Regions from separate parts of the Rhodococcus sp. FW305-130 genome, predicted to be linked through region 1. Evidence: riboswitches for the same ligand, from Rfam matches in the RefSeq annotation. Region 1 holds a riboswitch; each other region holds the start of a gene.
What was found. A riboswitch is a leader RNA that binds a small molecule or an ion and turns the genes downstream of it on or off. The one in region 1 is predicted to bind S-adenosylmethionine.
Positions count from the first base shown of each region.

Region 2: linked by a shared signal. The riboswitch ahead of AC3WQS_RS10140 (aminotransferase class V-fold PLP-dependent enzyme) and the one ahead of AC3WQS_RS03275 (FAD/NAD(P)-binding protein) in region 1 are both predicted to bind S-adenosylmethionine.
Region 3: linked by a shared signal. The riboswitch ahead of AC3WQS_RS26675 (putative leader peptide) and the one ahead of AC3WQS_RS03275 (FAD/NAD(P)-binding protein) in region 1 are both predicted to bind S-adenosylmethionine.
Region 4: linked by a shared signal. The riboswitch ahead of AC3WQS_RS06810 (bifunctional o-acetylhomoserine/o-acetylserine sulfhydrylase) and the one ahead of AC3WQS_RS03275 (FAD/NAD(P)-binding protein) in region 1 are both predicted to bind S-adenosylmethionine.

Region 1 is NZ_JBYTAP010000001.1:670,941-676,895, reverse strand. Features, by position in the region: gene AC3WQS_RS03290 (homogentisate 1,2-dioxygenase) at 1-109, shown strand, start outside; gene AC3WQS_RS03285 (hypothetical protein) at 106-975, shown strand; gene fahA (fumarylacetoacetase) at 972-2,162, shown strand; SAM riboswitch class I at 2,241-2,334, shown strand; gene AC3WQS_RS03275 (FAD/NAD(P)-binding protein) at 2,339-4,231, shown strand; gene AC3WQS_RS03270 (ATP-dependent Clp protease ATP-binding subunit) at 4,284-5,955, opposite strand, start outside.
Region 2 is NZ_JBYTAP010000003.1:26,416-32,370, forward strand. Features, by position in the region: gene AC3WQS_RS10130 (DUF917 domain-containing protein) at 1-199, shown strand, start outside; gene AC3WQS_RS10135 (PucR family transcriptional regulator) at 196-1,731, shown strand; SAM riboswitch class IV at 1,792-1,906, shown strand; gene AC3WQS_RS10140 (aminotransferase class V-fold PLP-dependent enzyme) at 1,960-3,285, shown strand; gene AC3WQS_RS10145 (LLM class oxidoreductase) at 3,496-4,110, shown strand; gene AC3WQS_RS10150 (DNA-binding transcriptional regulator) at 4,089-4,967, opposite strand; gene AC3WQS_RS10155 (alpha/beta hydrolase family protein) at 5,111-5,955, shown strand, end outside.
Region 3 is NZ_JBYTAP010000009.1:266,388-272,342, reverse strand. Features, by position in the region: gene AC3WQS_RS26695 (dipeptide ABC transporter ATP-binding protein) at 1-835, opposite strand, end outside; gene AC3WQS_RS26690 (ABC transporter permease) at 832-1,722, opposite strand; gene AC3WQS_RS26685 (ABC transporter permease) at 1,715-2,713, opposite strand; gene AC3WQS_RS26680 (ABC transporter substrate-binding protein) at 2,716-4,353, opposite strand; gene AC3WQS_RS26675 (putative leader peptide) at 4,491-4,580, opposite strand; SAM riboswitch class I at 4,589-4,683, opposite strand; gene AC3WQS_RS26670 (GNAT family N-acetyltransferase) at 4,701-5,291, opposite strand; gene AC3WQS_RS26665 (FAD-dependent oxidoreductase) at 5,300-5,955, opposite strand, start outside.
Region 4 is NZ_JBYTAP010000002.1:148,433-154,387, forward strand. Features, by position in the region: gene AC3WQS_RS06800 (DEAD/DEAH box helicase) at 1-862, opposite strand, end outside; gene metX (homoserine O-acetyltransferase MetX) at 981-2,117, opposite strand; gene AC3WQS_RS06810 (bifunctional o-acetylhomoserine/o-acetylserine sulfhydrylase) at 2,114-3,439, opposite strand; SAM riboswitch class IV at 3,583-3,723, opposite strand; gene AC3WQS_RS06815 (NADP-dependent isocitrate dehydrogenase) at 4,029-5,252, shown strand; gene AC3WQS_RS06820 (MFS transporter) at 5,382-5,955, shown strand, end outside.

The sequences.
Region 1 (5,955 bases):
GGCCGTGATGGTCGATACGTTCCGGCCCCTCGAATTGGGTGAGGGAGCCTTGGCCTGTGAAGACGAAGCGTACGCCTGGAGTTGGGCAGGGCGGGGGCCTCAGCAATGACGATCATCTCCGCACTCCTGCGCGGCCTGTGCGACGACGCAGCACTCTTCCCACCCGGCAATGCTCCTCTCGCCGAGGCAGTTCCGGCCCACGCGGCCTACCAGCAGGCGGACTATGACGCACTGGTCGGGCCCTTCGTCTTTCCCGCGCCGCGATTGAGCGAACTGGCCGCGTACGTTTCAGCTGACAACCCGGTGACGCTGAGTCTGACTGTGCCGGCCGGTCCAGCCGATACGGCGGCGGCACTGTCGAACGCGCTCGCTATCCCCGGTGTCAGCGTCGCCGCCGTCGAAGTGGGAATTCCTGACGGGTTGGACGCCGAAGCCGCCTTCGAGGAACTCGCTCCCGTCCATGCCGCTCATCCCGACCTGGACATTTTTGTCGAGGTACCCCGCGGTGATCGACGCATGGACTTTCTGACGGCGCTCGAAACCGCCGGGTATTCCGCGAAGTTTCGCACCGGAGGAATTGTCGCCGAAGCGTACCCGGACGAGGACGAGCTCGCCGACGCCGTGATATCCGTTGTCCGAGCGGGTATCCCGTTCAAGGCGACCGCGGGACTGCATCACGGCGTGCGCAATACCGATCCGGAGACAGGTTTCGAGCAGCACGGCTTCCTCAACATCATGGTGGCCGTCAACGCTGTGAGGCGGGGCGCCGACCGCTCGGAAGTTGTTGCTGCTCTGGCGCAACGCGATGGCGAATCGATCGCGCAAGCCCTGGCCGAACTGACCGCGGACGAGGCCGGCGAGGTGCGTCGCCGCTTCCTCTCGTTCGGGACTTGTAGCATTTCGGACCCTCTCACCGAGCTCGAAGGTCTCGGATTGATCGTCCGCTCCGACAAAACCGAAGGAACACTCGTATGACCGTCACGACCATCGACATTCCCGCCGACTCGTTGTTCGGGATCGACAATCTGCCATACGGCATCTTCTCCCCCGCCGGAGGATCACCGCGTGTTGGTGTTCGGGTCGCCGACTCGGTGGTCGATCTCGCAGCGACACTGGGAGATTCCGTCTTCGCCGAACCGACTCTGAATGCGTTCATGGCGCTGGGCCGAGATCAGTGGGTATCGGTGCGTAATCGGATCACGGATCTAGTGAACGGCGAAATAGACTCGGACGCAGTGTTTCCCGTCGACTCAGTCACAATGCACTTGCCGATCGCGGTGGCCGACTACGTGGATTTCTACGCGTCGGAAAATCATGCGACCAACCTCGGACGCCTGTTCCGACCCGACGCTGCCCCCTTGATGCCGAACTGGAAGCACCTTCCGGTCGGATACCACGGGCGCTCGAGCACCATCGTCGTCTCCGGCACCGATATCGTTCGCCCCTGCGGACAGCGCAAGTCACCCGATCAGGAAAACCCGGATTTCGGACCGTCCCGCCGCCTCGACATCGAGGCCGAAATGGGCTTCATCGTCGGAACTCCCTCGAAGATGGGCGATTCCATCACCCCGGACGACTTTGCCGAGCACGTCTTCGGCGCCGTCGTCGTGAACGACTGGTCCGCCCGGGACATCCAGGCGTGGGAATACGTCCCTCTCGGCCCGAATCTCGGGAAGAGCTTCGCGACGTCCATCTCTGCGTGGGTTGTCCCGTTACTCGCGCTCGAAGCTGCCCGAATCGATACGCCGGTGCAGGACCCCGAACCTCTCTCTTACCTGCGCGGCGAGGAGAAGTGGGGGTTGGACATCGACCTGGCCGTCGAATGGAACGGTCACGTCGTCTCCCGGCCGCCCTACGCCCAAATGTACTGGTCGCCGGCGCAGATGCTCGCGCACACCACTATCAACGGCGCAGCAGCGAGCACCGGCGATCTCTTTGCATCCGGAACCATTTCCGGACCGGACAAGGATCAGCGCGGCGCCTTCATCGAACTGACCTGGGGTGGCAAGGAACCCGTGACCGTGGGCTCCGAGACTCGAACCTTTCTCGAAGACGGCGACACCATCGCCATCTCGGCCACCGCTCCCGGCGTCGGGGGATCACGAATCGGCTTCGGGGATGTTCACGCTCGGATCCTGCCGGCAACGCAAACCGAAAGATAACGATTGACAACTGTTTGATTCACGCTGATCTGATGTCCGGAATTCCTTGCCTCACGATTCTCCGAAGATAAGCTGGACTAACCATCCAGAGCGATCGAGAGTCCTGGCTCCGTGACGTCGCAGCAACCCCCTCTGCTGAGGTGCGGGTGCTTTCTGCCAGGTCCGATGGAGGACTCGTGCCAGGCGATCGACCCCGTACCTCAGTGGGGACAGCAGCTGTCGTCGTGATCGTGGGCGGTGGCCCCCGCGGGACCGGCGTACTCGAGCGAATCCTCGCTCACGAATCGGTGAACGCCGATCCCGTACCGATCGACATTCACGTCGTGGACCCGTATCCGGCAGGCGCCGGCCGCATTTGGCGAGGCAGCCAGGCGCCGCTTCTGTGGATGAATTCGACAACCGCGGACGTCACGATGTTCACCGACGAGACCACCGCCGTGACCGGCCCGGTGCTGCCGGGTCCGACCCTCGCGGAATGGGTCGCCGAGCACTCGACTGAACTTGCCGAATTTCCCGAAATCGCGGCAGAAGTTCCGATGATCACCCCGTCGTCGTTTGCATCGAGGTCACTACAGAGCCGATACCTGAACTGGGTGTTCCAGACCGCGGTCGACTCTGCACCAGCGCACGTCGACGTTCGGGTTCATCGACGATCCGTGGTCGACATCGTGAACGTCGGCGAGATACAGACGGTTCATCTGGACGACGGAGTTGTCATCGAAGCGACGGCCGTCCTTCTCGCGCAAGGGCACCCCGATGCGTTGGCTGCCCCGCGTGAAACCGCGCTGACCAGCTTCGCGTCCGAGCACGGGTTGACCTACGTAGGTCCGGGATACACCGCCGACCTCGACGCCGATGTCATTCCCGAACGCGAACCGGTTCTGATCGCCGGGCTCGGGCTGGCTTTCATCGACTGGATGGTTCTCCTCGCCGAGAGCCGCGGCGGCGTCTTCGAACGCGGTGAGGACGGCACCCTCACTTACACTCCCTCGGGTCGGGAACCTCTGTTGTACGCCGGATCTCGTCGAGGCGTGCCGTACCACTCCAAGATTTCGTACTCGATCGCCGACGCGCGGCCACCGCTACCCCGGTTCTTCACCGCTGATCTTGTGCCCGGCGACGGGCCGTTGGATTTCCGAAACGACATCTGGCCGCTGGCGTCGAAAGAATTGGCAGGCGCCCACTATCACGAACTGTTCGCGTCGCACCCGGATCGGACGGTGGGCACCTGGGAGGAGTTCGACGCCGAATTCGCCTCGCTGGCTTGGGGATCGTCTCGATTGCAGGAACTGGTCGAGAACGCAGTTCCGAAGCCGGAAGACCGTATCGATCTCGAGCGACTGAACCGCCCACTCGGCGGTGAGCGCTACGACGGACTTGCCGAGGTCCAATCCCGGATCAACGAATACATCTCGGCAGACGTCGCGCGGAGGTCGGACCCGTATTTCAGCGCCGACGCCGCTGTCTTCTCAGCGCTGCTGTCGACGTACATGACTGTCGGAGAATTGCTGCGGCGCGGCAGAATCCCGGCCGAATCCGTCGCCAAGGACGTCGAGGGTTGGCTTCATTCGTTCTTCAGCTTCATCGCCAGTGGTCCGCCACCCGAGCGACTGGAACAGTTGATCGCGCTCAACGAGGCCGGCATCGTCCAGTTCCTCGGGCCGGATTCGGCGTTCTCCACCGAAATCGACCCGGTAACGGGGGCTGGGATCTTTGTCGCTCGTAGTGCGTCGCACACCGACATCGTGGCCGCGAACACCCTCGTCGAAGCACGCTTGCCGGTTGCGTCCATCAGCGCGAGCGGTGACTCGCTCCTGCGGACGCTTCACGGTCGGGGGGAGGCAGTCGAACTTCGTGCGACCGTCGACAGTTCGGCGAAGCTCGCCGTCGACGGTACTTCACGAATTCTCGACCAGGACAACACAGCTCATCCTCGCCGCTTCGCGGCCGGGCCGTGGGTTGCAGGCCACAACTGGTCGGCGGCTTTCCCTCGTCCCCGTACCAATGCGGGGTTTTTCCGGCACAACGACGCCCTGGCGGCGGAGATTTTGGGCGCTGCGCGCCTGTGAGCGGTTAGGGAGTCCAGGGACTCCCTAACCGCTCACGGGGGCTGTGCCCCTCCTAGCTGAACACCAACTCACCCTCGTCAACCGCGACGGTGATGCTGCCGCCCTCTTCGAGGAGATCATCGAGCAGCATGTCGGCGATCTTGTCGTCGACCACACGCTGAATCGAACGACGCAACGGGCGAGCCCCGAACTCGGGTTGATGCCCGTGCTCGGCAATCCAGTCCACTGCGTCGGCGGTGAACTCGATGTCGATGCCCTTGGACTGCAACCGCTTCCGGCTGTCGTCGAGCAACAGATCAGTGATCCGGTGCAGTTGCTCGGTGTCGAGCTTGCGGAAGATCACTATCTCGTCGATGCGGTTGAGGAACTCCGGCCGCATCGATTCGCGCAACCTGGCCATCACGCGGTCGCGCAGTGGCTTCTCCGCCGACTCTGCATCACCTGTGGTGAAGCCCAGTCCACCGGACTTGCTCGAAATGATGTCCGAGCCGAGATTGCTGGTCATGATCACGACGGTGTTCTTGAAGTCCACCGTCCGACCCTGGCCGTCGGTCAGACGCCCGTCGTCGAGCACCTGGAGCAAGGTGTTGAACACGTCCGGGTGTGCCTTCTCGATCTCGTCGAGCAGGATCACCGAGTACGGGTTACGACGCACCTGTTCCGTGAGCTGCCCGGCCTCGCCGTAGCCGACGTATCCGGGAGGAGCACCGACCAATCGGCTGACCGTGTGCCTCTCACCGAACTCACTCATGTCGAAGCGCAGCATCTTGTTCTCGTCACCGAAGAGTGTGGCAGCCAGAGCTTTTGCGAGCTCCGTCTTGCCGACACCGGTAGGTCCGAGGAACAGGAAGCTACCGACGGGACGATCCGGATCGCTCATACCGGTCCGGCTACGACGCACCGCACGCGCGATTGCGCGAACGGCGTCATCTTGCCCGATGACACGACCGTGCAGTTCCTCTTCCAGACGGCGCAGGCGATCTTTCTCTGCTTGAGTCATCTGGCTGGCCGGAATACCCGTGGCACGGGCGACAACTTCGGCGATCTGTTCAGCAGTCACATCCGGAGTTTCCTCGGAAGGAACCGAGGACCCTGCCTTCTCGAGACGCTTTGCGACGCCGTTGATCTCGTCACGCAGGGTCGACGCCTTCTCGTACAATTCGTCGGCGACGGCTTTCTCCTTGTCGCTCTCGAGCTGCTCGAGACGTTGCTGCAGAGCAGCGGTGTCCACGGTGGCCGTCTTCAACCGAAGCCTGGCGCCGGCCTGGTCGATCAAGTCGATTGCCTTGTCCGGCAAGAACCTGTCGCCGATGTAACGTGCCGACAGCTCCACCGCAGCGGTGATCGCCTCGTCGGTGTAGTGCACCTTGTGGTGATCCTCGTACCGACTGCGCAGCCCGCTCAAGATCGCGATTGCGTCCTCGATCGACGGCTCTCCGACCTGTACGGGCTGGAAGCGCCGCTCGAGCGCGGGATCCTTCTCGATGTTCTTGCGGTATTCGTCGAGCGTGGTGGCGCCGACGATGTGCAGTTCACCGCGAGCGAGCTTGGGCTTGAGGATGTTTCCGGCATCCATCGCACCTTCGGCGCCGCCTCCGGCACCGGCGATGGTGTGCATCTCGTCGATGAAGACGATCAGCTCGTCCTTGTGTGCGGTGATCTCGTCGATCACCTTGGTCAGCCGTTCCTCGAAGTCTCCGCGGTAGCGAGTACCCGAGACCATG
Region 2 (5,955 bases), on a different contig from region 1:
ATGTCCGGACATCGTGACGTTGCTCGACGTCCGGACCGGTGCCTTCGTCTCGTGCGAATCAGTGCACCAGGGGCAAGATGTGGCCGTGTTGGTTCTGCCCGGCCCTCAGTGGTGGGCGGAAGATGTGAGCAGGTTGAAAGTTGTCGGCCCGCGGGCCTTCGGGATCGACCATGACGCAGTGCTGATGGAGGCGCAATGAGCGCGAGTGTGTCGGCGTTGCTGAACAACCCGATCTTTGTCGGGTTGTATCGACTTGCCGGCGAAGGTGATCCCGTCGTGACGACAGTGGGAGCGCTCACCGGGGAATCGGCACAGTCAGCGGAGGCCGTGTCGGGTGCGGCGGGTGCAGGATCAGTTCTGGTGATTCTCGATCGAATCGACCTCGGGGAGTGGAGATTCGACGCTCTCCTTCGACGCACGGCGGCGACCGGCTGCCGGGTGCTCGCGGTACACAGCACTGCGGCGGAGGATGCGAATCTCTCGTTGCTTGCCGATCGCCTCGGACTGGTGGTGCTCGGAGTATCCGACCCGTGGCAGTTCAGCGTGGATCTTCGTGATCTTCTCTCGAATTCGCGGGCGGTGATGGCCGACGCGGTACTGCGGGCGACACACGCGGGCCAGCGGGCCGGCGGAAGCGTCGAGAATCTTCTGTCGGTGCTGCTGAACACATTTCAGCGTTCGTTCATCCTCCTGGACGCGTCCGGACGCCCGCTGACCGGCGCCGATTTGTTGTCCGATGCTGATCGAGCAGCCGCCGGTATGTTGTCGGGCCGCGGGGCGCCCACCACTGTTGAATTGGACTCCGGCGGGGTCCTGATTGCGTGCCCGGTGATGTCCGGCGCAGCCCGAGAGCCCTGGCTGGCGGTGCTGCTCCCGGTGCGTCAAAGCGTCGAAGAGGCTTCTCTCTCAGTGGTTCTCGACGTGGCCTCGTTGGCTGCCGGGCACCGACTGGCCGTTGCACGCATGGTCGACGAGCGTGAAGCGCGCCGGCGTAGCGCGTTACTCGGTGAACTGATCGACACGTCAGCAGACGCCACACCCGGACTGCTCCGGCGCGCACTCGACGCGGGTTGGGCACTGGACGGATGGCATATCGGCATCAAAGTCCTGGCGGTCGGTGAGGTCGACCTGGTGGCCAGGCGCAGTGAGGTCGCAGACGCCCTCGCCGCCGAGGGAATCGACGCCAATGTCGTGGAACAGGCTGACGGCTGGGCAGCGTGGACCACTCTGCCGGGCGAGCCGCGACCGGAGTCGATCACCAGGATCGCCGAGAGCATCCGTGCAGCTCAGGCGAGGTTGGAACCCACGATGGAGACCTGGGTCGGTGTGGGACGCGCACACGACGGTCCGGCTGGAATCGGTGCGTCCCTGTCTGAGGCCGGGGATGCCGCTCGGCTCGCGGGTTCGAGGTCGCAGACAGGCCGCTTCCTGCACGTGGACCGCCTGGGTCTGGCGCAGTTGCTGCTGGCGTGGACGCGAACCGACACGTTTCAGCCCGCAGCCGCGGCACTGCTCGCGCCGCTACGCGATTCGAATGGAGAGTTGCTCGAGACTTTGTCGACGTACCTCGACGAAGAATCGTCTCTGGCTCACACCGCAACCCGAATGGGCTTGCACCGCAACACCGTATCGAGTCGGATCGATAGAATTCAGCGCCTTCTCTCGGTGGATCTCGCAGATCCGGAAACGAGACTCGCGCTCCACCTTGCTTGCCGGACCATCGCGCCCTGACGGAGATCTTCGCGGCTTCGTCTTGACAAGCACGGGAGGTTCCTGCCATCCTCGTTGCCAGGTCACGAGTACCAGTGTTCAGCCCCGGCTTGCTGGTCGGCAACCCTCCTCCGCGGTGGGGTGCTCCGGGTGACGACCCGGCTGCGTTCGAAAACGAATGCGGCAAGCGCGGACTCTTCCGGGGCCATCACCCGACGAACGAGTCCTTGAACGTGAGGATTGTCTTCGATGACTGCTGTATTGAGTGCCGACACCTGCCGCACCACCGCGATTGCCAAGGTTTCGGGTGCTGACCTGCAGGTTCCATTGGTTCAGGGCGGCGAATGCTCCTACGCCAACTTCGACTACGCCGCGAGTGCGCCGGCATTGGCCCAGGTCACCGACCGTATCGCCGAGTTGCTGCCGACATACGCCAGCGTCCACCGCGGTGCCGGCTACGCGTCTCGGATCTCCACGCTCACCTACGAGAACGCTCGTGAATCCGTTGCTCGTTTCGTGAACTGTGCCGACGATCAGGTTGTCGTCTTCACCCGGAACACCACCGATTCGCTGAACCTGCTTGCGCAGTGCGTCCCCGGCAGCACCGTCGTCCTCGATGTCGAGCATCACGCAAACCTGTTGCCGTGGAACGACGCTCGTATCGTCACCGCTGCAGACACCATCGAAGAGACGATCGAGCGTCTGATCGGTGAACTGTGCACCAAGCCTGCAGCGCTGCTCGCAATCACCGGTGCCTCCAACGTGACCGGCGAGATCCTGCCGATTGCACGCTTGGCTGACATCGCTCATCGTTGCGGCGCACGTATCCTCGTCGACGCAGCTCAGCTGGCTCCTCACCGTCGCATCGACCTGCAGGAATGCGGGGTCGACTACATCGCTTTCTCCGGTCACAAGCTCTATGCGCCCTTCGGCGCGGGTGTTCTGGTCGGACGCCGTGACTGGCTCGACGAGGCTCAGCCGTACCTCGCCGGCGGCGGCGCCGTGCGTGAGGTGACCATCGAGTCCACGGAGTGGGCCTGCGCGCCTGCCCGCCACGAGGCAGGTTCCCCCAACGTTCTCGGTGCGGCAGCCATCGCGACCGCATGCGAAACCCTGCACGCGCTGGACTTCGACGTCATCGCCGAGCAAGAGAAGGCACTCACGGCCCAGCTCACCGACGGATTGTCCGCCATCGAGGGCGTCTCGCTCGTGCGACTGTGGAATGACGCACCGGACGCCGTCGGAATCGTCACCTTCACCGTCGACGGATTCGAAGCGGGCGAAATCGCCGCATTCCTCTCCGCCGAGCACGGCATCGGAGTTCGCGACGGTCGCTTCTGCGCACACCCGGTTCTCGCACGCCTCGGCCTCACCGGCGGTGCAGTTCGCGCCAGCCTCGGCCTCGGTAGCAGCTCGGACGACGTGACGCGGTTGGTAGACGCCGTGAACATCCTGGTTTCGAATCAGCGTGATTGGAACTACGCCAAGACTGCCGGTGCGTGGAACCCCGTGCCCGAGACCCGCCCCTTCCTCGGAGCCGCAGACGACAACGCCGGCGCAGCCGAGTGCGTCTGAGCTGAGCTCGGTCCCCGAAAACTCGAACGGACAACTAGCATGGCAGCCATGGCACCAGCGGATTTCCCCGCCACCCCTTCGAGAGTGAGCATCACTCTCGGTCAGTGGTGCCGTCGCCATGTCGATCTGTGCCGCACCTCGTCAGGAATGTGTTCGAGCTGACGATTCGTCTCGCTCATCCCATACTTTTCTGATTTTCGGAGGTCTCACATGTCTTCACGCGCTTCGCATTCTCTGCACGTAGCGGTCGAGTTGACCGGATCCGGTCACCATCCGGCAGCTGAGGGCGCACCCGGCAACCTGCCCATCATCGGCGGCGACTACTGGGTGGACCTCACCGAGGGCGAAAAGGCTCTCGATTTAGCTTCATTCCCTACCAATGTGGTTCGGATTCGCGCTGCGGACCTGCGTGAGGCACAGCTCGAACGTGCACGGATACGCGCTGCTGTCGCCGAAGAAGGACGCGATCCCGACAGCGTCGCAGTACTGGTCGATCTCGAGATTCTGATCGCGCCGGAGGCTCGCTCCGCCCGTAAAGAGCTTGCACAGTTGGACAGCGCGTTGACGGCGCCGCGGGTTCCCGTTTCGCTTCACTACGTCGGAACGCCTTCCGGTCTCGGCAGTTTGATCGCCGATATCCGAGCTGCCGAGGTCGCCGACGGCGTTACGTTGCTGCCTCTCGCATTGCCTCGCACGCTCGAGCATCTGGTGGACAGCACCATTCCGTGGCTTCAGGATCGCGGACTTGTCACACCGTCCACCGCAGTCGACGAGGTTCTCGGGCGTTTCGGACTGCCGCCCCGTCAGCGCACGCTTGCGTCCTGATCGTCACCGATTGCATCTGCGTACAGGTGGAACAGCGACGGTAATTCGTCGGCACCGTCCACCTGTGCCAGAAGCGTCCAGCATTGCGCAGTGATCGACCGAGCCCTCGTGCCGATCCAGTTGGTGGGCAGTAGTTCCGGCGGCAACAGCGGATCCGGTTCCATGGCTCGCGTGAATTCCGCCGCGAGCTCGATGGTCATCGTGACAGCATCGGTACCGGAACCGTTCTGCAGTTTGTGCAGGCGTGCGGTCGCTACGTCGAGCAGCCGTTCGTATCCGTCAGCGATCTGGTCCAGTGGCCACAACTGCGCGGCAATCTTCACGGGGTCTACGAGCATGCCCACTTTCAGATCTCGAGTGGTGAGAGAAGACAGGTGCTGTTCGACGTCGAGTTCGGCGGCCGCATCGCGAATATACGGTTCCCAGGCGTGCGGCGAGACGTACAGACCGCCCTGGACGAGCGCGCCGCCGAGGTAAACGACCCTGGTGCGCAGCGCATCTCGCGCTTTCCGTGACGACTCCGGAATTGCGAACCCGGCCAGGTGCCAATACCCGTCCCACGGCGTCACAGTGTCGCGGTCTTGTTGATAGGCCAGCCGAACGAATTCGACGTCGGGTTCCATCTCGCGCACGGCTTTCGGCGTTGCTCGTAGCGTGGCCTGCCGCCCGCGACCTTCCTGAGTGAACTTCCCCTCGGTGACCAACCGCTTGATGCACAGCCGAACCTGTTGATCAGTTTTGTCGAGGGCGTCGGCGGTGGCATAAAGGGTGCGTCCGTCGACAGTTCCGTCCGTGCGCAGTAGTCCCTCGATCAAGATCCTCGTGGGTACATCGACGTCCCTGTCGGTCATCGCCATGTCCTTTCCTCGCTTCTCGACATCTTCGCCCACAACTGTACTATCGAATGCAATACGATCGTTTCAAATTCGTACGTTAGGGCGGGAAGATGGCAGCGGAATCGATGAGCGAGGGCAAGAGTAAGCCTCGTTTACGCAGGTGGATGGTTACTTCCCTGGCGGTGGTCGTTGTTCTGATCGCGACTCTGGTGGGCTGGACGCTGTACCAGAACACCTATGACATCCGTGAGGAAAAAGTGACGATCACCGGGGGATCGGTGCCGCTCCAGGGAGTCCTTGCACTGCCCGAACACGGTGACGGTCCCTTCGGGCTCGTGGTTTTCGTCCACGGAGACGGCCCGGTCGATGCAACACATGAGACGTTCTATCGACCGGTGTGGGAGGCGTTCGCAAAGGCGGGGTACGCGTCACTCTCCTGGGACAAGCCGGGGGTGAATGGGGCACCGGGCAATTGGCTCGACCAGAGCATGGACGATCGCGCGGCAGAAACGGAAGCGGCAATCGAGTGGGCGCGGGGACGTTCGGATATCGATCCGTCTCGTATCGGTCTGTGGGGTGCAAGCCAGGCAGGGTGGGTGATGCCCAAGGTGGTGAACCTCGACCCGGACGTAGCGTTCGTCATTGCCGTGGGTCCCGCGATCAACTGGCTCCAACAAGGCGAATTCAATACCCTAGCCGAACTTTCCGAGAGAAATGCGTCGGCCGACGAGTTCGAGAAAGCGCGGGTCGATCGTGCGAAGAACTTGGATCAGTTGGCCCGTGATGCATCGTACGACGATCTCGTGGCCTCCGGCGAGGCCGACGGTCTCACCGAAGACCGGTGGAACTTCATTCGAAAGAACTACCGATCGGATGCGCGAGCCGATCTCGAATCCGTGAGGGTTCCGGTGCTCTTGATCATCGGCGGACAAGACGTCAACGTCGACGTGGCCGATACCGAAAGGGTGTACCGCGAATTACTTGACTCGCCAGGGCAACTGGTGGTCAA
Region 3 (5,955 bases), on a different contig from region 1:
TCAGCAGCGGGCTCGTATCCTGACGGACCGGCCGATCGACCGGTCCCGAGGACAGGCTCGGAGCCGAGTCGAGCAGCTTCTTCGTGTACTCGTGTCGCGGGTTGTCCAGAATATCTGCGGTGCGGCCGGATTCGACGATCCTGCCGCCCTGCATCACCAGGATCCGGTCCGCGCGGTCTGCGGCCACACCCAGGTCGTGCGTGATCAGGAGCACGGCGGCACCGGATTCGGCGATTCGCTCGTCCAGGTGGTCGAGGATGCGTCGTTGAACCGTGACGTCCAGAGCACTGGTCGGCTCGTCGGCGATGATGAGGGCGGGGTTCGCGACAAGCGCGATACCGATCAGAACGCGTTGCCGCATACCGCCGGAGAGCTCGTGGGGGTACTGGCGTGCTCGGATTTCCGGCCGGTCGATACCCGCGCGCTCGAGCACCTCGACGGCGTCCAACCGGGCTTTGCGACGGTCTGCGAGGCCGTGGATCCGGAGGACTTCTGCAACCTGGTCGCCGATCCTCGTCACCGGGTTGAGCGAGGTCGTCGGATCCTGCGGCACCAAACCGATACGCGCGCCGCGGATTCGCTGCCACGCACGGTCGGAATACGAGTCGATCTGTTCACCCTCGAACTCGACGGTCCCGCCGGTGACGTGGCCACTGCCGGCGAGCAGACCCAATATCGCGTGCGCCGTGGTCGACTTACCGGAACCCGATTCCCCGACCACCGCAACTACTTCGCCCCGACCGACGGTGAAGCTCACGCCGGATACCGCGGGTTCGGCGCCGTAGGCGATCTGTAAGTCGGTGACGGAAAGCAACTGTTCCTCGGTCGTGCTCATCGCCGGTTGTTCCTTTCGATCTCGTGGCCGATACGGTGTGCCGAGATGACCACGGCGACAATCGCGAAACCGGGAAGTGTTGTCATCCACCAGGCATTGGCGAGGAAATTGCGTCCCTCGGATACCAGCGATCCCCATTCCGGGGTAGGCGGAACGGCGCCGAATCCCAAGAAGCTCAGAGCCGACACGGCCAGTACTGCCTGCCCGAACTCGACAGCGGACAGCGCGACCACCGGCGCGTAGGAGTTGGGAAGCACGTGCCGACGCAGGACACCGAGCCACTGCACACCTGAACTGAACGCAGCCTCGACGTACTGAGCTCCGCGCACCCGCATCACTTCGGCACGCATCACTCGCGCGAAATTGGCGACCATACTGACGCCGACCGCGATGGCGACGTTGATGGTGCCGAAGCCGAGTGCGGTGACAAGGGCCAACGAGAGCAGCAGTGCCGGAATGGACAGCAGCACGTCGACGATGCGCATCAGCACGGCGTCGACGACGCCACCGACAAAGCCCGCGAGCAAACCGATTATCGATCCCGCCACCAATGCGATTCCGACCGCCACCAAGGTTGCGGTCAGGGACAGCGCGGCGCCGTGCACGAACCGTGTGTACAGGTCACGTCCGAGATTGTCGGTTCCGAACCAGTGAGCCAGGCTCGGGCCCTGCAGTTTGTCCGCCGGGACACCGGACAACGGATCGCCGCTGGCGAAAAATCCGGGTGCGACGGCAAAGCCGATGGCAAGCAACACGATCAACACCGGAATCACCAAGCCGGGCTTTCGGATCCAGCCGATGGCCGTGGACTTTCGGCGCGAAACAACAGGTGTCTTCGCCTCGACGCTCGGATCGAGGAGTAGGGGTTCGATCAATGTGTCAGACATGAGCCGGCTCCAGATCGGTCGAGCTTTCGGTATTCGACTTTTCGGTGTGACTCTTCTTCGTCTGGATGATCCGTGGATCTATCAAGGGGTAGAAGAGGTCGACCGCGAGGTTGACGAGCACGAACACGAGAGAGGCGAACACAACGACTCCCTGCACCACCGGGATGTCCTGCGCCATCACCGACGTCTGTGTCAGACGGCCGACGCCCGCGCGAGAGAACACCGTTTCCACAACCACCGAGCCGGCGAGCAGCGTGCCGACCAGCACACCGGCAATGGTGAATGCCGGAATGCTCGCCAGTCGCAACGCGTGACGGGTCTGCACGCGCCAACGGCTTGCGCCCTTGGCGTACGCAGTCTCCACATGCGGCGAACGTAGCGTCGACTGCAGGCTGGTCGTGAGCACCTGCGCGATCACCGCGCCGGTCGGGATCGCCAAGGTGATCGCCGGAAGAATCACCGTTGCGAATCCCTTGTCTCCGAATGCCGGGAAGATGTGCAGACGGAACGAGAAGAGTTGCAGAAGAATCAGGCCCACCCAGAAAGTAGGCACTGCCACACCCAGCGGCGGCAGCGAGAACAACAGGTTCGCGAGCCACCGCTTGCGGGTGTAGGTAGCGAAGAACGCGATCGCCACTCCGAACAACACGGCCAGAACCAAAGCGGTGGTTGCCAGCACCAGAGTGCTGGGCAGCGCCGAGAAGATGGCATCCGTCACCGGCTGACCGGTGGAGATCGATGTACCGAAATCGCCGCGAAGAGCATTTGTCAGCGACGTCCAGTACTGCACCCACACCGACTGGTCCAAGCCGTACCGCGCCCGAAGCTGATCGAGCGCAGCCTGATCCACTGCGACACCCTGACCGGACGAGTCGGCAGCCATGCTGACGGGATCACTCGGCAGGAGGAACAGAATCACGAACGAGATGGTGAAGGCGGCCCACAGGACCACTGCGGCCTGACCCAGTCGGGTGAGTACGTATCGAGTCATGATTACTTACCCGACAACCATGCGTCGTAGAACTGCAGGCGTGAAGAGGCTTCGAAGTTCAGGTCCTGCACACTCGATCCGGCACCGATGGCCTGTGAGAGCTCGATGGTGGGGATGGAGAGTCCACGGTCGAGGATCAATTCCTGTGCAGTGGATACCAGTTCGCCGCGTTGGCCGTTGTCCGTGGCTGCAAGCTGGTCTGTGAGAACCTTGTCGAGCTCCGGATCTGCGCCGCGACGGTTCAGGTTGCGGCCCTCTGTGCTGAACGATGCCCGCAGGATGTCGGCGTCCGCGCGAGTGCTGTTGTAATACAGCGAATCGTAATCACCCGATACTCCCTTCTCGGTCCATTCACCGTTCGAGACCAGGTTGAGCTGCAAGTCGACGCCGACCTTCTTGAGCTGCTGCTGTACGAGCTCGAGGATGGCCTGGTTACCCGAGAACACCGGACTGAAGGTGACGCTGAAAGTGAGCTTCTGCCCGTCCTTCTCGCGGATACCGTCGCTGCCGGTCTTCCAACCAGCCGCGTCGAGAAGCTTCGCCGACTTGTCGGCGTCGTACGTCACGACACTCGATTCGTCGCTGTAGAGCGGAGTGGTGTGAGCCAACGGGCTCGTGGCCGGGAAGAACGACGGATCCAGAACGGTGTCGACGAGTTCTTGGCGGTTGATCGCGGGAATGATGGCCTGGCGAACAGCCTGATCGGCGAGAACGCCGCGACTGACGTTTGGCTGGAAGAAGAAGCTCACACCCGGGTTCGGCCTTGTGAGGATTCGTCCGCCTGCGCCCTCGATCTGCGGCGCATCCTGCGGAAGCGCATCGCTGACCGCATCGAGCTGGCCGGAGGCCACGCTGCCTGCCCGCACACCAGATTCGGGGACCACCGTGAAGTCGACGCCGTCGAGGTAGGCCTCACCCTGATGCGCGACCGCGTCCGACGCCCAGTTGTATCCCGCACGCTTGGCGATCTTGACGCTCTTGTCCTGCTGCCAGTCGGTGTACACGAACGGTCCGGAGGCGATCACCGCTGCACCGGGGCAGCGCTGCTCGGATGCCAGCGCGGTGGTGGAATCGGCGAGGATTCCGAGCTGTGGCGTCGAAGTTGCCTGCAGGAACTGAACATTGGGTCCGGAGAAATTGATCTTCGCCGTGTGAGCATCTACGACGTCGGTACCGGTGTACGAGGACAGGTAACTCTTCGCCAACGACGCGTTCGGTCCGAGATTCTTGACCGAGTCGAAGGTCTTCTTCACCGAATCCGCCGTCACCGGGGTGCCGTCACTGAAGGTGGCGTCGTCGCGAAGGACGAACGTGAAGCTAGCGGCGTCGGGGCTGATCTCCCAGCTCTTGGCGAGCCACGGGGTGATCTCTCCGGAGTCGGGATTTTGATCGGTCAGCGAATCCACCACGGTCCGAGTGACATACACGGTCTGGTTACTGCCGGCCTGGGCCGGATCGGCACACGTCGGCGCCTGCGACAGACCGTAGCGAAGGGTTCCGCCGGACTGGGCGGGGCCTGCGTCGGCAGCACTGTCACTCCCGCTGCTGCAGCCGGCGAGGACGGTGCCGAGAACCGAGACAGCACCGATACCGGCGATTACGGTCGCGCGTTTGCGGGCACCGAATGAGGGCGAAGACACCAAGAACTCCTAAAGAGGCATGCCGAAGAGCGCACCCGTCGCCTGAGACGAGAAAGGCGATCGAGCACGAATCACTTGTGAGAGAAGAGAAAACAGACTTGTCGACGACTCGCCTGAGTGTGAATGACTGACCGAGGTCAGTTGGTACAGAAAGATCCCGCGGTGCGGCACAGGTCTACGTGACGACGCGACCAGGCGGTATCGAAACCGCCTTCGACTGCCTTCATTTCGTGTTCCTCCATCGGTCCTGGCGGTAGCACCCGCACCCGATCACTCGGGGGGTTGCTGCGACTTCAATGAGCCAGGTCTCTCGGTCGCTCTGGATGGTCGTTCGCAAGTGTACGAGGTTAAACCCGGGTGTTGTCAACCCGGTCGGTAGGAATTGCTGCTCGAGTCACATTTTCGAGGACCCGAAGTTGTTTCTCGAACGGGTGGATGCCCACCTCTTCGGGCGAGAGTGACGCGTCGTAAAGCGGTGTGTATCCACTGGACAGATACAGCGCGACGGCCTCGGGTTGCCGAGGACCCGTCGTGAGAAACACCCGGTTGTATCCACGAAGTTCGACCTCTCGTTCCAACTCGCGAACGACGGCCTTGCCGAGGCCGCGCTTCCGATAGTCGACCGATGTCCAGATTCTCTTCAGTTCGGCAGTGGTGGAATCGAATTGACGAAACGCACCACCGGCGATCGGCAGACCGTCGTGGGTGAGCACCAGAAGCGCACCCTGCGGATAGGCAAATTCTTCTGCCGGATACGTCGTGAGATCCTCGAGCATCGCTTCGCGAGTCCCGCCGTAACGCGAACTGTATTCGAGTGCCAACTCCGCGATCAGTGGAGCTGCCAAGGGATCGTCCTGCGATACCGAATAGACCTCTACCGCTCCGACACCCTCGAGCTGTCGAGTTCCGAGCTCCAGTGCCACAACACTTTCCTCCATGAATCTGGTCAACGCTCCCCCAGCCTGAAAACTTCCGGAGCGAGGGTGGTTCCGTCGACGAGGTCCGCCACAAGTTCACCCAAGGCCGGACCGAACTTGAACCCATGCCCCGAGAACCCCGCCGCCACCGTGACGGCTCCGACTCGGTCGATGACGAAGTTACTGTCCGGCGTGCTCGTGTACAGGCAGGTGAGCGACTCGACACGGGTGGAATCGACACCGGGCAACCACGACTCGGCGTACTCCACCAATCGCTGCTCTCCGTCGACACCAGGGGTGTAGTCACGGGTCTGCGGAGTCACCACCGGCCCGGTCGCGTGTTCGCCGATCTTGATCCCGTCCTCGGAACCAAGCCCGTAGATCCCCGCGGTCTCCAATTCTGCGCCGGTGTGGTGAACGAAACTCGGCCACTCGACTCCGGGATCGAGCGGTGCGAAGTGTGCCGGTTGTTCCTGTGTCGTGCGCAGTGTCGGCAGTACGATCTCGGAGCCGAGACCGCTGTCTTCGATCAGATCCGCAGTCCACGCACCGGCCGCGATCACTACCTGACGAGCTGCGAGCGTTCCACTGTCCGTCACCACGTCCACGCCGTAGGACGCCCGCGCGAGTGCCAACACCCGAACGTCGTGACGGACCTCGGCGCCGGCAAACACCGCTCCCGCCT
Region 4 (5,955 bases), on a different contig from region 1:
CCTTGACGTCGGCCGACAACTGCATTGCTGCTTTCGCTGCCAGCGAAGAGGGGTTCTTGATCTGTTGTGCCTCGTCGAAGACCACTGAACTCCAATGGATCGGGGCCAATTGTGCTGCGTCGGAACGCAAGACGCTGTAGCTGGTCAGAACCGTGGTGCCGGCAGGAACACGAGTGGGAAGTGTGCGAGCAGTCCCGTGATGAACGTGTAGTGGCAGATGCGGAGCGAATCGCTCGATCTCGCGGCGCCAGTTTCCTATCACCGAGGTGGGACACACAACCAGGTGCGGACCGTCGTCGGCGCGGATCGCGATCATCGAAATCGCTTGCAGTGTCTTGCCCAAACCCATCTCGTCGGCGAGGATTCCACCGCCCGAACCCGACAGTGCAGTCAGCCAGGCAACTCCGTGCACTTGATACGGGCGCAATGTCGCCTGAATCTTTGCTCGGCGAAGACTCTCGATGGCCGCGCGCGCTTCCGTGAACAATTGCACCGTCGACCGGGCGCTTCTGATTCTCGTGTCGTCGCGCTCGATCGCGGCATGCGCTGCAGTCGGAATGTCATGTGCGCCGGTGTCGATGACGCGCTTCCATGCGAGCAACGACGGTCCGAGGTCGTCGCGACGCGCATCGAGGGTGTGCAAGGCGTCGATCGCGGTGGCGAGGTCGAGCAGTTGCGCTTCGACATCGGTCGCTGTGATCGACTCGTCGACCGGGATCGCCAGCTGGCAGATGCCCGGCGATCCCGTCGGCATCCCCAGCGCCGACAGACGCGCTGCCGGATCTGTGTCACCCCAGAACGCGAAGGACATGTGCTCGGGAATGTACGTAGCCTGCAGGCGCGTCGAGCATGGCTGATTCACGTTCGCCGATGCTAGCCGCGCCGGCTCAGGGACGCCAATGAAAATGTCGGGAAAACCTGCAGATCAGCTGTGGTTTTCCCGACATTGACGGATCCTGAAATTGTGCCTCTGTGCCGGATCAGCGGGCCGTGCGTGCGAACTCCATCGTTCGGCGAAGCAGTCCGGCGACAGCGTCCGCCTCCGTCAGGAAGCCGTCATGGCCGTCTCTGGACTTGAGAATCTCGAGGCCAGTGCACGTCGAAATGCCGTCCGCGATCTCCTCCTGCAAACGAAGGGGATACAGCCGATCCGAGTCCACGCCGCCCACGACGACCGGCGCCGTGATCGATGCCAACGCCGCTGCAACGCCGCCGCGTCCACGACCGATGTCGTGCCGGTTCATGGCCTCGGTCAGGAGGACGTACGTGCTCGGGTCGAAGCGGTCGACCAGCTTGTCTGCCTGATGTTCCAGGTAACTCTGGACGGCGTATCGTCCACCGTTCCAAGGATTTTCGTCGTTCTGAGCGGAGTTCTCGAAGCGCGCATCCAGTTCGGACTCGGTGCGGTACATCAGGTGCGCGATGCGACGGGCGATGCCGAGTCCGGCGCGAGGTACCCGCCCCGTTCCGTGGTAGTCACCGCCCTGCCAATCCGGATCGGAGACGATGGCAGCGATCTGCGTCGTCTGGGTGCCGATCTGATCTGCGGTGGCCCGTGAACCGGTTGCGAGAACCAACGCGGAGCGAATGCTGTCCGGGTAGGTAACTGCCCATTCGAGGGTGCGCATGCCGCCCATGGATCCGCCGACTACCGAGGCCAACTGGTCTATCCCGAGGAGATCGACGAGCTTCTTCTCCGCCGCGATCTGATCCCGGATGGAGATCTCCGGGAACCTGCTGCCCCACGGCTTGCCGTCGTCGGCCAGCGAACTGGGACCGGTCGTGCCGCGACAACCACCGAGGACATTGGTTGCGATGACGCACCATTCGCCGGTGTCGATCGGTTCGCCGGCGCCGACCATCCCGTTCCACCAACCGGGGGAGGGCTGATTTGCGGAGATCGGTCCGGTGACGTGTGAGTCTCCGGTCAGTGCGTGCTCGACGAGTACGACGTTGTCGCGGTTCGGGGACAGCTCACCCCACCGCTGAACGGCGAGCGAAACCGAGGGGAGTACCGCGCCGCTCTCGAGTTCCAGGGCGCCGATGTCGACGAACCCCACCTGGCCGTCGGGCGGGGGAAGGAGGTCGATCCTGGGCTCCAATTCGTTCACGGTCACGAGTTTGCCACCGCAGCCAGGCCGACGGTGATATCGGCGACGATGTCGTCGATTCCTTCGATACCGACCGCGAGGCGAACGAGTCCGGGTGTGACACCGGAGGCGAGCTGCTCTTCGGGGGTGAGCTGCGAGTGTGTCGTCGAGGCGGGGTGGATGACGAGTGAGCGAACGTCGCCGATGTTGGCGACGTGGCTGTGCAGCGTCAGAGCGTTGACGAACGTCTTGCCCGCATCGATACCTCCGGGCAGCTCGAAGGTGACGATGGCGCCGGTTCCCTTGGGCGTCAGCTGCTTTCCGCGTTCGAACCATGGCGAGGAGGGGAGTCCCGCGTAGGAAACGGAGGCCACCTCGCCGTGGCCGTCGAGGAATTCGGCGACCTTCTGTGCATTGGACACGTGACGCTCGATGCGCAGGCTCAAGGTTTCGATGCCCTGCGCGATGAGGAACGCGTTGAACGGCGCCACGGCGGAGCCGAGATCGCGCAGCAGTTGGACGCGCGCCTTGAGTGCAAACGCCGGCGCGCCGAGGTCTGCGAAGGTGACGCCGTGGTAGCTGGGATCAGGCGTCGTGAAGTTCGTGTGGCGACCCTGCGTCCAATCGAAGGTGCCGCCGTCGACGATCACGCCGGCGATCGCGGTGCCGTGTCCGCCAAGGTATTTGGTGGCCGAGTGAACGACGATGTCGGCGCCGTGTTCGAGTGGGCGGAGCAGGTACGGCGTCGCGACTGTGTTGTCCACGATCAACGGAAGACCGTTCTCGTGGGCCAGCGACGAGATGCCGGGGAGGTCGAGGATGTGGTTCTTGGGATTAGCGATCGTCTCGCCGTAGAACGCCTTCGTGTTCGGGCGAATGGCTTCGCGCCACTGCTCGAGATCGTCGGGATCCTCGACGAAGGTGACTTCGATGCCCAGCTTGCGAAGGGTGTAATGCAAGAGGTTGTACGTGCCGCCGTACAGGTACGGGCTCGAGACGATGTGGTCGCCGGCTTCGGCAATGTTGAGGATCGCGATGGTTTCGGCAGCCTGACCCGAGGAGAGGAGGAGTGCGGCGACTCCGCCTTCGAGGGCGGCGATGCGCTGCTCGACGGCGTCCTGTGTGGGATTCATGATCCGCGTGTAGATGTTGCCAGGCTCGGCGAGGCCGAACAGTGCCGCAGCGTGATCGGTGCTGTCGAAAACGTAGCTGGTGGTCTGGTAGATCGGCAGAGCGCGCGCATTGGTGGCGGTGTCCGCTGTCTGCCCGGCGTGCACCTGCTTGGTCTCGAACGACCAGTTCGCGGTCGGATCAGAAGTTGCTGCGCCGTCGGCTGTGTTGTCGGTCATGATTTGTTCACTCCAGTGGTCTGACGGATAGATGTCGGACGGGGGCGAAGGATCGCCGCCCCGTGCTGGGGTCTATCTACAAGTGCGACACATACTGAGTTACCTCCGTGGGGCTCGGCCCGGTCTGGGGTCCGTCCCTGTCGGACCCGCGCTTGTCACCCGAATTGCGGTGGAACTGCGTGAGCAGATCCACGTCGGGAAACCTGGTCATCACCCGGGGCACCCCACCGCGGTTGGAGGGTTGCCGTCCAGCGAGCCGGGGCTTGACGCTGGCACTCATGACCAAGTCGGATTCTACCGGGAAGTGAGCGCAGTCCTGACGCGGGGCGAATTGTGAGCCGCAACCGCACGCGAGACAGAGCGACGCAGCCCACTAGCAGGCAAAAGTTACTCGCGAGTAGAGACCGATGGGTGGACCTGCCGGTTGCGGCCTCACGGGTTAGCAGTACGCTTGTCTTGTTTGGGACTCATCTCCCGAGATCAGTCCACACCGTCTAGGTTTGATAATCGAACCGTTCGCGGACCCACTCACAAAGTGTGACCGCAACCGTGTAACCAGGGAAACTTCCTAGGAGGACGCGAAGCACCCATGTCCAAAATCAAGGTTGAGGGCACCGTCGTCGAACTCGACGGCGATGAGATGACGCGCATTATCTGGCAGTTCATCAAAGACAAGTTGATCCATCCGTATCTCGATGTGAACCTCGAGTACTACGACCTCGGTATCGAGTACCGCGACGAGACCGACGACCAGGTCACCATCGACGCAGCGCACGCGATCCAGAAGCACGGCGTCGGCGTCAAATGCGCCACGATTACGCCGGACGAGGCACGTGTCGAGGAATTCGGTCTCAAGAAGATGTGGCGTTCCCCGAACGGAACGATCCGCAACATTCTCGGCGGCACGATCTTCCGCGCACCGATCATCATCTCCAACGTTCCGCGACTCGTTCCGGGCTGGACCAAGCCGATCATCATCGGCCGTCACGCATTCGGCGACCAGTACCGCGCCACAGACTTCAAGGTCCCCGGCCCCGGCAAGGTGATGATCACCTACACGCCTGAGGACGGCAGCGCACCGATCGAGCACGAACTGGTCAACTTCCCCGAAGAGGGCGGCGTCGTCCAGGGGCAGTACAACTTCACCACGTCCATCCGTGACTTCGCTCGCGCGTCGCTCACCTACGGACTGCAGCAGAACTACCCGGTGTACCTGTCCACCAAGAACACCATTCTCAAGGCGTACGACGGTGCCTTCAAGGACATCTTCCAGCACGTCTACGAGACCGAGTTCAAGGCTGAGTTCGATGCCGCAGGTCTGACCTACGAGCACCGCCTCATCGACGACATGGTCGCTTCCGCACTCAAGTGGGAGGGTGGATACGTCTGGGCATGCAAGAACTACGACGGCGACGTCCAGTCCGACACCGTGGCCCAGGGCTTCGGCTCGCTCGGCCTCATGACGTCGGTTCTGCTGACACCGGACGGAAGGACCTGTGAGGCAGAGGCTGCTCACGGCACCGTGACGCGTCACTACCGTCAGCACCAGCAGGGCAAGCCCACCTCGACCAACCCGATCGCGTCCATCTTCGCGTGGACCCGCGGGCTCGAGCATCGTGGCAAGCTCGACAGCACCCCTGAGGTCATCGGCTTCGCGCAGGCGCTCGAAGACGTTGTCATCAAGACCGTCGAAAGCGGCCAGATGACCAAGGACCTCTCGATGCTGGTCGGCGGCGATCAGGGCTACCTGACCACCGAGGAGTTCCTCGGCGCACTCGACGTGAACCTGCAGAAGGCCATGGCCGCGAAGTAGATTCACTGTTTCACCTTCTGATGGGACGTCCGGGAAACCGGGCGTCCCATTTGTGTTCGCGGTCTCACGTGAGTGAACTCACCCGCTCTCACTTGGAAGTTCAACCAGGTGTGAGACCACAATTGATCAGTGACTTCGTCTACCCTCTCCCGTTCTGACACCTCGACACCCGGGGTTCGTTCCGCCAGAGGTCCAGCGATGCTCGCTCTTGCCCTCGGCGGTTTCGGTATCGGCACAACCGAGTTCGTCGCCATGGGATTGCTCCCGGAAATGGCATCCGGGCTCGGCGTCTCGGAACCCATCGCTGGTCACGTGATCTCGGCGTACGCGCTCGGGGTTGTCGTCGGTGCTCCGCTGATCGCTGCTCTCACCGCACGGGTACCGCGCCGCACCCTGTTGATCGCACTCATGGTCGCATTCACCGTCGGCAATGCCGCTTCGGTCTTTGCGCCCTCGTACACGACGCTGATGATGGCTCGATTCGTCGCTGGATTGCCGCACGGCGCGTACTTCGGAGTCGCCGCACTGGTCGCCGCTCATTTGGCCGAACCAGGTAAACGCGCGAAGGCCGTGGCGATGGTGATGATGGGTCTGTCCGTGGCCAATGTGATCGGGGTGCCGGTCGCGGCCTGGATCGGCCAGGCACTCGGCTGGCGCAGCGCCTTCGCCTTGGTCGCCGTGATCGGGGTGGCAACCGTTGCTT